Linked DNA regions of Marinagarivorans cellulosilyticus. The protein of the gene in region 2 interacts with the protein of the main gene of each other region in a pairwise test. Links are inferred from orthologs where the notes say so. Each region holds a gene or a part of one and is shown on either strand. Other genes may lie near its edges.

Region 1 (3,393 bases), 2.3 Mb from region 2 along the record:
GAATTTCCGTTACGATGCACTTGGCACTAAAAAAACCAAAAGCGATTTTTTTCTAGCTCTTTTTTACAGCCTTTAATTTGCTGTTGGTACATTTTTGCCCGCGAAGAAACTTTAAGGGCAACCTTTTTTAACCAAGGCTTTTTATTGTAAGAGCGGCGTTCATAACCGCCATGGCCTTCATGATACGCCAAGTATTGCCTATAAGCGTCGCCTAAGCCTATACCTAAACGGCGCTGGCTCTCTTTGTTGTACCAACCAATAAATTGTGTCACATCACCAAAGTCATCGCGATCTGCACCGCGCGCTCCAGTTTTATCCTGGTACCAACGCCAAGTGGCATCTTTTACTTGGGCATAACCGTAAGCATCGCTGGCCCTAGGACCGGGAATAATCCAGAGGATCTTCTTTCTGGGGGGGCGCGCATCGGCTTTAAAACGCGATTCTTGATGTATAAACGCCAGCTTCGTTGCGACCGGTGTGCCCCACTTATTGGCAGCCTTTACGGCATCTTTATACCAACTTTTTTTGCCGCCAAGTATGTCGCAAGCGTCATCCATTTGAGTAGGCCTGTAGCCCGCGCAACCACTTGCAAAGGCTACCAATACAACACTAAAACAGAAGCTGCTAATTATTCGAATTGTTCTAACCACGCAATAAACTCCTCTTCGTTGCGCACATCGAGCCCAATATCCTGCGCTTTTGTGAGTTTGCTGCCCGCTTTTGCCCCTGCCACCACTAAATAGGTTTTTGCCGACACACTACCCGCTACTTTAGCGCCCAACGCCAATAAGCGTTCTTTGGCTTCGCTGCGCCCCATAGTTTCTAACGTTCCCGTTAGTACTACGGTTTTACCCGCTAAAGGTTGATTTTGCGATACCGTCGGCGCTGGCCAATGCACTCCTGCAGCCTGCAAAGCCTCTAGTAAAGCTAAATTACTTTCTTGTTTAAAAAACAATTCGACATATTCAGCGACAACCGGCCCAACATCAGGAATTTCTTGCAGCTGTTCAGCCGTAGCTTGCGTAATGGCCTGCAAGCTACCTAGATGCTGTGCAAGCGTAGCCGCGGTTGTTTGGCCAACTTCTCGAATACCTAAGGCATATAAAAAGCGCGCCAAAGTCGTACTTTTACTTTTTTCTAATGCATCCAATAAGTTTTGGGCTGATTTCTCGGCCATGCGCTCTAAACCAACAAGCGGTACCAGTGTTAACTGGTATAAATCGGCAACATTAGCGATCAAGCCTTCATCAACCAATTGCTCTACGAGCTTATCGCCCAAACCATCAATATCCATCGCTTTACGGCTTGCAAAGTGCTTAATGGCCTCTTTACTTTGTGCTGCACACGATAAGCCACCGCTGCAGCGAATCACCGCTTCACCAGGAACTTGGCTAGTATCGGCACCACAAACAGGGCATTGCGCGGGAAATTCTATTGGGCTAGCCGTTTCAGGGCGGCGCTCGAGTACAACCTCGGCAATTTGTGGGATTACATCGCCTGCTCGACGAATAATAACGGTATCACCCACCATCACCCCAAGGCGCTCCACTTCATCGCGGTTGTGCAGCGTGGCGTTCGCTACGGTAACACCGCCCACAAACACCGGCTCTAAGCGCGCAACAGGGGTAATCGCACCGGTACGCCCTACCTGAAATTCGACCGCTTTAAGGGTTGTCATTTCTTCTTGGGCGGGGAATTTTTGCGCGATCGCAAAACGTGGCGCCCTTGCAACAAAACCTAAGCGACGCTGTAATGCAAAGTCATCAACCTTAAAAACCAAGCCGTCTATATCAAAAGGCAGAGCATCTCGCTTGGCTGCCATTCGAGTGTAATAGTCTAAGCAGCCTTCGATAGAGTCGACTTTCTCTGCAAGATCACTCACAACAAACCCTAAATCACGCAGTAATTGCAGGGTTTCAAAGTGCGTTGCCGGCAGCTCGCCATCAAACTCACCCACTGAATAAGCATTAAACACCAACGGCCTTGTTGCGGTAATGCGAGAATCCAACTGCCTTAAGCTACCAGCTGCCGCATTGCGCGGGTTTACAAATGTTTTTTGGCCATTCTCACGCGCCGATTGGTTCAGCGCCTCAAACCCCTTTAAGGGCATGTAAATTTCGCCGCGCACTTCAAGCACTGCAGGGTAATTACCGGCAAGCTTTAGCGGTACGTTTTTAAGGGTGCGAACATTCTGCGAAATATCTTCGCCGGTTGTGCCATCACCCCTTGTAGCTGCGCGCTCGAATAGCCCATCGCGATAGAGCAAACTTACCGCAAGGCCATCAAATTTTGGTTCGCACACATAATGTACCGCGATAGATGTTTTTAAGCGGTCTTGTATACGTCGATCAAAATCCCTCATATCATCGTCATTAAAGGCATTACCTAACGATAACATCGGCTGTAAATGCGTTACGCTTTGAAAGCTATCGAGCGGGGTCGCTCCTACGCGCTGCGAGGGGGAATCGGGCGTTACCCAACTAGGGTGCTGCTGTTCGACATCCAATAATTGACGCATTAAACGATCGTATTCTGCATCTGGAATAGAAGGCTCATCCTTTACATAGTAAGCAACGTTATGACGCTGGATTTCCTGTTTAAGGGCTTCGTACTGCTGTTGAATCACTGTGTCATTTTCCGTTAATACAGCTTCTGTCATTTTTTTGTTTCCAAAACAACAAACCGCCAATAGGCGGTTTGGAATCTATACACTGGCAAGGCTTGATTAGCGATTAAGGCGACGTTTTCGCTCAAATTCAATAACACGTTGTCGGCAATGTTCAAACGTTTGCTGCGTCATCACACTGCGATGCTCATCTTTTAGCTCACCGTCTAGCGCTTCAGAAATAGCCTTGGCGGTGCGCGCCATTAAACCAAACGCTGCAACGCTATCGCCTCTGATAGGAAGCATCATAAACATGCTGATCCCAGGCGTGGAGAAATCTTCCATAGTCGTCAAATCAAAGGTGCCAGGCTTTACGATATTGGCCAAGCTAAACAAGACTTCACCTGAGCCATCTTCGTTTTTGTGGCGATGAAAAATTTCCATATTGCCAAAACGCAAGTTTTGCTCGGTAAGCGTTTGCAGCAATGTTTCTCCGCTAAAAAGCTGCCCTTGATGGGCCATAACGTTAATAACAATAACCTCTTCTGGCTCCAAGGCTGGCTCGGCTACTTTAGCCTTAGGTTGAACGGCCGGCTCTTTAGCAGGAGCTTTAGCTGCTGGCGCTGCTGTGCGCGGTGGTGCCATCACCGCCAAGTCATCATCTAGATCGTCCAGGTTGCCCAATGTGGGTTCTAGGTGTTCATCGGCAGAATCCATAAGCATTGTTGGTGCAGGCTCCGCTTTAGCATTAACGCCTGCCGTTTTTTTACTGGCCGCCAAAGAGCTTT
Region 2 (6,455 bases):
GTGCAGGCCAAAACATCATTCCTTCATCAACTGGTGCAGCCAAAGCGGTAGGCAAGGTTATTCCAGAGCTTAACGGCAAATTAACCGGTATGGCGTTCCGCGTACCTACGCCAGATGTTTCTGTTGTTGACTTAACTTGCCGCCTTGAAAAATCGGCTAGCTACGAAGATATTTGCGCGGTAATGAAAGCGGCCTCTGTTGGCGAGCTTAAAGGCGTATTAGGCTACACCGAAGACGATGTTGTTTCGAACGACTTCGTTGGCGAAAAATGCACCTCTGTATTTGATGCCGGCGCAGGTATTGCCTTAAACGACAACTTTGTAAAACTAGTAAGTTGGTACGATAACGAAATTGGTTATTCAAACAAAGTCGTTGATTTAATTACTCATATTGCTAAGTAATTAAATATTCGCTGATAAAAAAAGGGAGCCACTTGGCTCCCTTTTTTTATTAAAGCCAGCGAAAATCTTAACGCCCCACCCCCTAAGCCAGCCAAAGCTCCAAATCCTCGTCGTGCCACTTAGCGATAACATCAAAACCGTCTTCGGCCACCTTGAGATAAACATCAATAATCTCGGTAGCCAGTTTAAAGAGCTGGTGCGAACTACTGCTTATTTCCGCACCCGAAAGCACATCCATATCTACAGTGTTTAACAAAAACATTAGCTTCAATTCGTAGGTTTTAATATAACTTACCGAAGGTAAAGCGCCCTCTAATATGTTTTGCATGCGCTCGGCTTGCAGCCGTAGTTTTTCGTGCTGGGTGCGCACGCATTGCAGCGCGAAACGCAGCTTGCGGTCCAAATAGTATTCGCACTCACCTTTAGCCGCAGCATAGGTGGCCAAGCCGCGCATGCGCGCTAATTGCTCGACCATTTCCGGCGTTTGCTTAGCAATAAAATTGAGTAATTCGATTTGTTTAAAAATTTTGGGGTAGTTTTCTTCGCTGCCGATGAGTTCGGCACCGTGGTCTTCCACCATAGCGGCAGATACTGGGCGCTCAATTTTTTTTGCCAACTGCACCATCATGCTGTGCAGCTGCTCAATAAAGTGCGAATGCAGTTCGAAGTTATCAATTACATCATCGTTTTGCCAATCGGCGCTGATGGTATTCCAAGCATTGTGCAGGTTTTGCTGGTCGCGCTCGCTCAGTAAGTCGCCACCGGCAGCAGCAAAAATTTCTAACGAGGCTAATCTGCGCTCGACTTGGCGCTGCAAAATGGCAAAGTCACCTTCAAACATCGTATTGCCCGCCAACAAAGCCATTGTCATACCGCGGTGGCGCTGAACCGCCTTAGACATATGGTGCAACTGGCGCAACAATACAATCGCATCCCGCTGGCTTCGAAATTGCGAGCAGAAAAGCTCGAAGGGCTCGGGCCGCTCGCTCTGCATTGGGGCAGTTGTCATGCTCAATTCTCTTATTTGGTGCATATCGCGTGTTACGCTAGCAGGAATCACGTCTTCATTTCCCGCCATTAAGCTCTATTTAGTGCACGATACCGTTATTACTTGGCAAAAATCAAAATCGCCAACGCTGTAATTCTCTGTTGTCCTCTGTTGTCCTCCCAGCAACGCTCATGCCAGCAATCACGGTTTGAACATTTACCCTGCTGCGCCATAAAATTCAGGCTTATTCACGCTAAGGGCCAAGCAATTTGGCATCGGGCTATCGGCACCGTTTTATTTAGCCTGCTCAGGCCCTATAATCACAAGCTTTTTGCAAAGGCAGCGCCTTTGCCTCACTGGGTTAGAGATCAAACAACTGATGAACGAGAATTACAATCCGTCCGAGATCGAACAAGACGCGCAGCGTTTTTGGTTAGACAACAACAGCTTTGCGGTAACAGAAGATACCAGCAAAGAAAAATTCTACTGTCTTGCCATGTTCCCCTACCCCAGTGGCCGCCTTCATATGGGGCATGTTCGCAACTACACCATTACCGACGTTATTTCGCGCTATCAGCGCATGCTGGGCAAAAACGTATTGCACCCTATGGGTTGGGATGCATTTGGTTTACCGGCCGAAAACGCCGCCATCAAAAACAATACCGCACCGGCAAAATGGACGTACAGCAACACCGACTACATGCGCGACCAACTTAAAGCCCTAGGCTTTGGTTTTGATTGGAGCCGCGAAGTCACCACCTGCAAACCCGACTACTACAAGTGGGAGCAATGGTTCTTCACGCGCCTGTACGAAAAAGGTTTGGCCTACAAAAAGGTATCTACCGTTAACTGGTGCCCAGTAGACGAAACCGTATTAGCTAACGAGCAAGTCGAAGATGGCTGCTGCTGGCGTTGTGGCACCAATGTCGAGAAAAAAGAAATCCCGCAGTGGTTTATCCGCATTACCGATTACGCCGAAGAACTGCTCAACGACTTAGATAAACTACCGCATTGGCCCGAGCAAGTTAAAACCATGCAGCGCAACTGGATAGGCAAAAGCCGCGGTGTAGAAATGCGCTTCGACTTAACAACGCCGGTAGCCGAGCACACAGGCTTCGAGGTCTATACCACCCGCCCAGATACCATTATGGGCGTCACCTACGTAAGCTTGGCTGCCCAGCACCCCATCGCACTAGAGCTGGCCAAAACCAATGCCGAGCTAGCCGCCTTTATCGAAGCCTGCAAAGTGCAATCGGTCAGCGAAGCCGACATGGCCACCATGGAGAAAAAAGGCTTTGATACCGGCATTACCGCTGCCCACCCCATTACCGGCGAGCCCGTTAGCGTTTGGGTAGCCAACTACGTATTGATGGATTACGGCTCCGGTGCCGTTATGGCTGTGCCCGCACACGACGAGCGCGATTACGAATTTGCCAAAAAGTACAACCTTGCCATTAACCAAGTGATCGCCCCTAGCGACAGTACCGAAATCAACTTGGCCGAAGCCGCATTTACCGACAAAGGCGTACTGGTTAACTCGGGCGAATTCGATGGCCTCGATTTTAACGGCGCCTTTACCGCCATCGTGCAAACCTTAGAGGCCGCCAACAAAGGCCGCGCCACCACCAATTACCGCTTGCGCGATTGGGGCGTTTCGCGCCAGCGCTACTGGGGCACCCCCATCCCCATCTTTAATTTAGCCGCCGGTGGCGAAATTCCCGTACCGGCGCACAAGCTGCCTATATTGCTACCCGAAGAAGTCGAAATGGACGGCGTGCAATCGCCCATTAAAGCCGACCCCGAATGGCGCAAAGGCAATATCGACGGCCAAGCAGGCGAGCACGAAACCGATACCTTCGATACCTTTATGGAATCTAGCTGGTACTACGCGCGCTACACCAGCCCCAATGCCGATAGCATGCTAGACCCCGACAAAGCCAATTACTGGCTACCGGTGGACCAATATGTCGGCGGTATCGAACACGCCATTTTGCACTTGTTGTATGCCCGTTTTTTCCACAAACTCATGCGCGATGAAGGCCTAGTAAACTGCGACGAGCCTTTCGACCGCCTGCTGTGCCAAGGCATGGTAAACGCCGAATCCTTCTTTATTAAAGAAGGCGGTCGCACCGAGTGGATAGCCCCCGCCGATGTCCGCGTTGAGCGCGACGAAAAAGGCAAAATGATCAACGCCTTCCATGCCGAAACCGAGCAACCGCTAGAATTTGGCGGCGTGATCAAAATGAGCAAATCGAAAAACAACGGGGTAGACCCAGAGTACGTGGTGCGCGAATACGGCGCCGATACCATTCGCCTATTCAGCATGTTTGCCGCACCACCAGAGCAAAGCCTAGAGTGGACAGATTCCGGCGTAGAAGGCGCCAGCCGCTTTATTAAAAAACTATGGCGCGCCGTACACCTACATTTGGAAGCTGGTGAACCCGGCCCGCTTACGGTAGATGCGCTAACGACCACGCATACCGATTTGCGCCGCAAAACGCACGAAACCATCAACAAAGTCAGCGATGATTTTGGCCGCCGCCAAACGTTTAATACCGCCATTGCCGCCGTTATGGAATTGCTAAACGACGTCAGCCGCAACGCCGACCGCGCCACACCACTGGGCTTAGCGGTAGAGCGCGAGGCGCTAGAATCCGCCGTGGTTATGCTTGCGCCGATTATCCCCCATGCCTGCCATGCACTCTGGCAAGGCTTAGGGCACGGCAGCAATTTGCTGGATGCACCTTGGCCCAAAGTGGACGAAGCCGCCCTAGTGCGTGCAAGCGTAACGATTGTGGTACAGGTTAATGGCAAAGTGCGCAGCAAGCTCGAACTACCGGCCGATGTCAGCAAAGGCGACGCCGAAAAAGCCGCTATGGCCGACGAAAACGTTATGCGTTTTATCGACGATAAAACCGTGCGCAAAGTGATCGTAGTGCCTGGCAAGCTGGTTAATATCGTCGCCAACTAAAGCGCCGCCCGCCTTGCACCTAGGTGCAAGGCGCATTCACTACAATCAGTATTGCCTGCCACCCGCTACTCGAGACCCGCTAACCATGCCCTCAGCCACGCCGCGTTTAACATCACTTCGGTTTGCCTTAATCGGCTTATTGGCCCTCACCATTACCGCTTGTGGCTGGCAACTTCGCGGCTTTAATAAAGGGCAATTGCCGCCAGAGCTCGCCTTAAAAACCGCCGACCCTTACGCCGCAATTGCTCGCCAACTGCAGCAAACCTTGGTACGCCGCGGCGTAAAAATTACCCCCAGCGCACCACTCACGCTCTGGTTAGATACCGAAGAGCTCGAAAAGCGCACCGTAGCCGTTACCAGTATTGGCGCGGCAGCCCAGTACGAGTTGCGCCTAGAAATTGCCTACAGCTACACCCCCAAAGGCGCGCAGCCTGCATTGCCCACCACCCTAACCACCCAGCGGGTATACGACTTTATTCCCGGCACCAACTTAGCCAAAGCCGAAGAGCAGCAAACCCTCGTCAAAGAAATGCGGCAAGAACTCATCAACCGCATTTTGCTGCAAAGCATGAGCCATACAAACACCCTAACAGTGCCAGCACAAAGCACCCAAAGCACCAGCGCCCACACGAGCAGCAGCCATGGCACGCATTAATGCAGAACAACTGCAAAACCACTGCAGCAGCCCGTTACTGCCGGTTTACTTTATCACCGGCGACGAACCGCTATTAGTGCAAGAATCCTGCGACATGCTGCGCCAAGCCGCCCGCACACAAGGCTTTAGCGAGCGCGAGCTGTACCACACCGACGCCAACCTCGACTGGCAACAACTGCTGCAAAGCGCCAACAGCATGAGCCTGTTCGCCGAGCGCAAAATTATCGAGGTGCGCAGCCACACCGCCAAACCCAACGATGCCGCCAAACAAGCACTGCTGGAATACTGTAAAAACCCAAGCCCAGACACCCTGCTAATACTGGTCTTCCCCAAAATTGACCGCGCCACGCAAAACGCCAAATGGTTTAAAGCCGTCGATAGCGTGGGCGGCACACTGCAAATATGGCCTATTAGCCCCAAGTTTTTCCCGCGCTGGGTCGATTTGCGCTTAAAGTCTGAAGGCTTGCGTGCCAGCAGCGATGCCGTAGGCATACTCGCCAGCAAAGTCGAAGGCAACCTACTGGCTTGCGTACAAGAAATTCAAAAACTTAAGCTCGTTAGCGACGATGGCGTGATTGACGGCCGCACTATGGCCAATGCCGTCGTCGACAGCGCCCGTTACGATATCTTCACCCTAGTAGACCGCGCCACCGGTGGCGATGCACGCGCCGCCACACGTACACTGCAAGGCCTGCGCGAAGAAGGCACCGAAGCCACCATTATTTTATGGGCGCTATCGCGCGAAATTCGCGCCCTCAATGCACTACTGTTTACCAAGCAAAGCGGTGGCAGCATTGAAAGCGTGGCTAAACAACACGGTATTTTCGACAAACGCATACCCTTAGTACGCCAAGCCTTGGGCCGCTTAAAAGCGGGCCAACTGCGCCTGCTATTACGCCAGTGCGCGCTGGCCGACCGCGCCATTAAGGGCGCCAGTAAACAAGATGCTTGGGGCTTAATTAACGACATTACATTAATGCTTTCTGGCGTGCGTGCTTTGTCCACAAAAGCGCTTCAGCAACAGCTTAATCAGTAAAGGTTTATTTCGGCATAAAAAGCTGGCGCCATAAAATATAATTGTCTTTGCGAACATATGCGCCACACCACTTTGCGCCGCGTCAATAACGGCGGCCCTTGGCGCCAGTTGTCCACAGAAATACCCACAATTTACACACAATTTTCCCCCTGCTTCCTCCAGTTGCAACTTTGCCCAAACCGCATTATCTTGTAGCCCGATACAGCACGACCCCCAACATATGGTGTTTTGCTCAGTTTTGGCGCGCTATTTTGTACACATCTCGTACATTTTTTAGTGCGCCGGTAAAGCACTGTCGTTCGGCACTACAAAATGACATTTTTTTAGGTCACGTTAGACCGACGCACACTCGAATAATTAGCCGCCACAATACAAGCACAAGTACAGCGCACCTTAGGAGATAC

The links. The genes of interacting proteins can lie anywhere in the genome.
Region 1: the proteins of leuS (region 2) and ligA interact in binary tests that used the Escherichia coli proteins (3 or more experiments, as listed by UniProt). The link is inferred for Marinagarivorans cellulosilyticus from one-to-one orthologs.

Annotation. Positions count from the first base shown.
Region 1 is NZ_AP023086.1:4,067,677-4,071,069, forward strand. What follows is about bases 145-3,117. They hold ligA (NAD-dependent DNA ligase LigA), read right to left. Parts: upstream 2,660-3,117; coding sequence 629-2,659; downstream 145-628. Other genes in these bases: MARGE09_RS16570 (transglycosylase SLT domain-containing protein), read right to left, coding at 145-650; zipA (cell division protein ZipA), read right to left, coding at 2,726-3,117. In the rest of the region: more of MARGE09_RS16570, read right to left, coding at 27-144; more of zipA, read right to left, coding at 3,118-3,393. UniProt on the Escherichia coli protein: DNA ligase that catalyzes the formation of phosphodiester linkages between 5'-phosphoryl and 3'-hydroxyl groups in double-stranded DNA using NAD as a coenzyme and as the energy source for the reaction.
Region 2 is NZ_AP023086.1:1,784,015-1,790,469, reverse strand. Bases 1,425-4,564 are described here. They hold leuS (leucine--tRNA ligase), read left to right. Parts: upstream 1,425-1,768; coding sequence 1,769-4,360; downstream 4,361-4,564. Other genes in these bases: MARGE09_RS07100 (LPS-assembly lipoprotein LptE), read left to right, coding at 4,446-4,564; MARGE09_RS21555 (hypothetical protein), read left to right, coding at 1,425-1,543. In the rest of the region: gap (type I glyceraldehyde-3-phosphate dehydrogenase), read left to right, coding at 1-401; MARGE09_RS07110 (lytic murein transglycosylase), read right to left, coding at 484-1,410; more of MARGE09_RS21555, read left to right, coding at 1,409-1,424; more of MARGE09_RS07100, read left to right, coding at 4,565-5,015; holA (DNA polymerase III subunit delta), read left to right, coding at 5,002-6,051.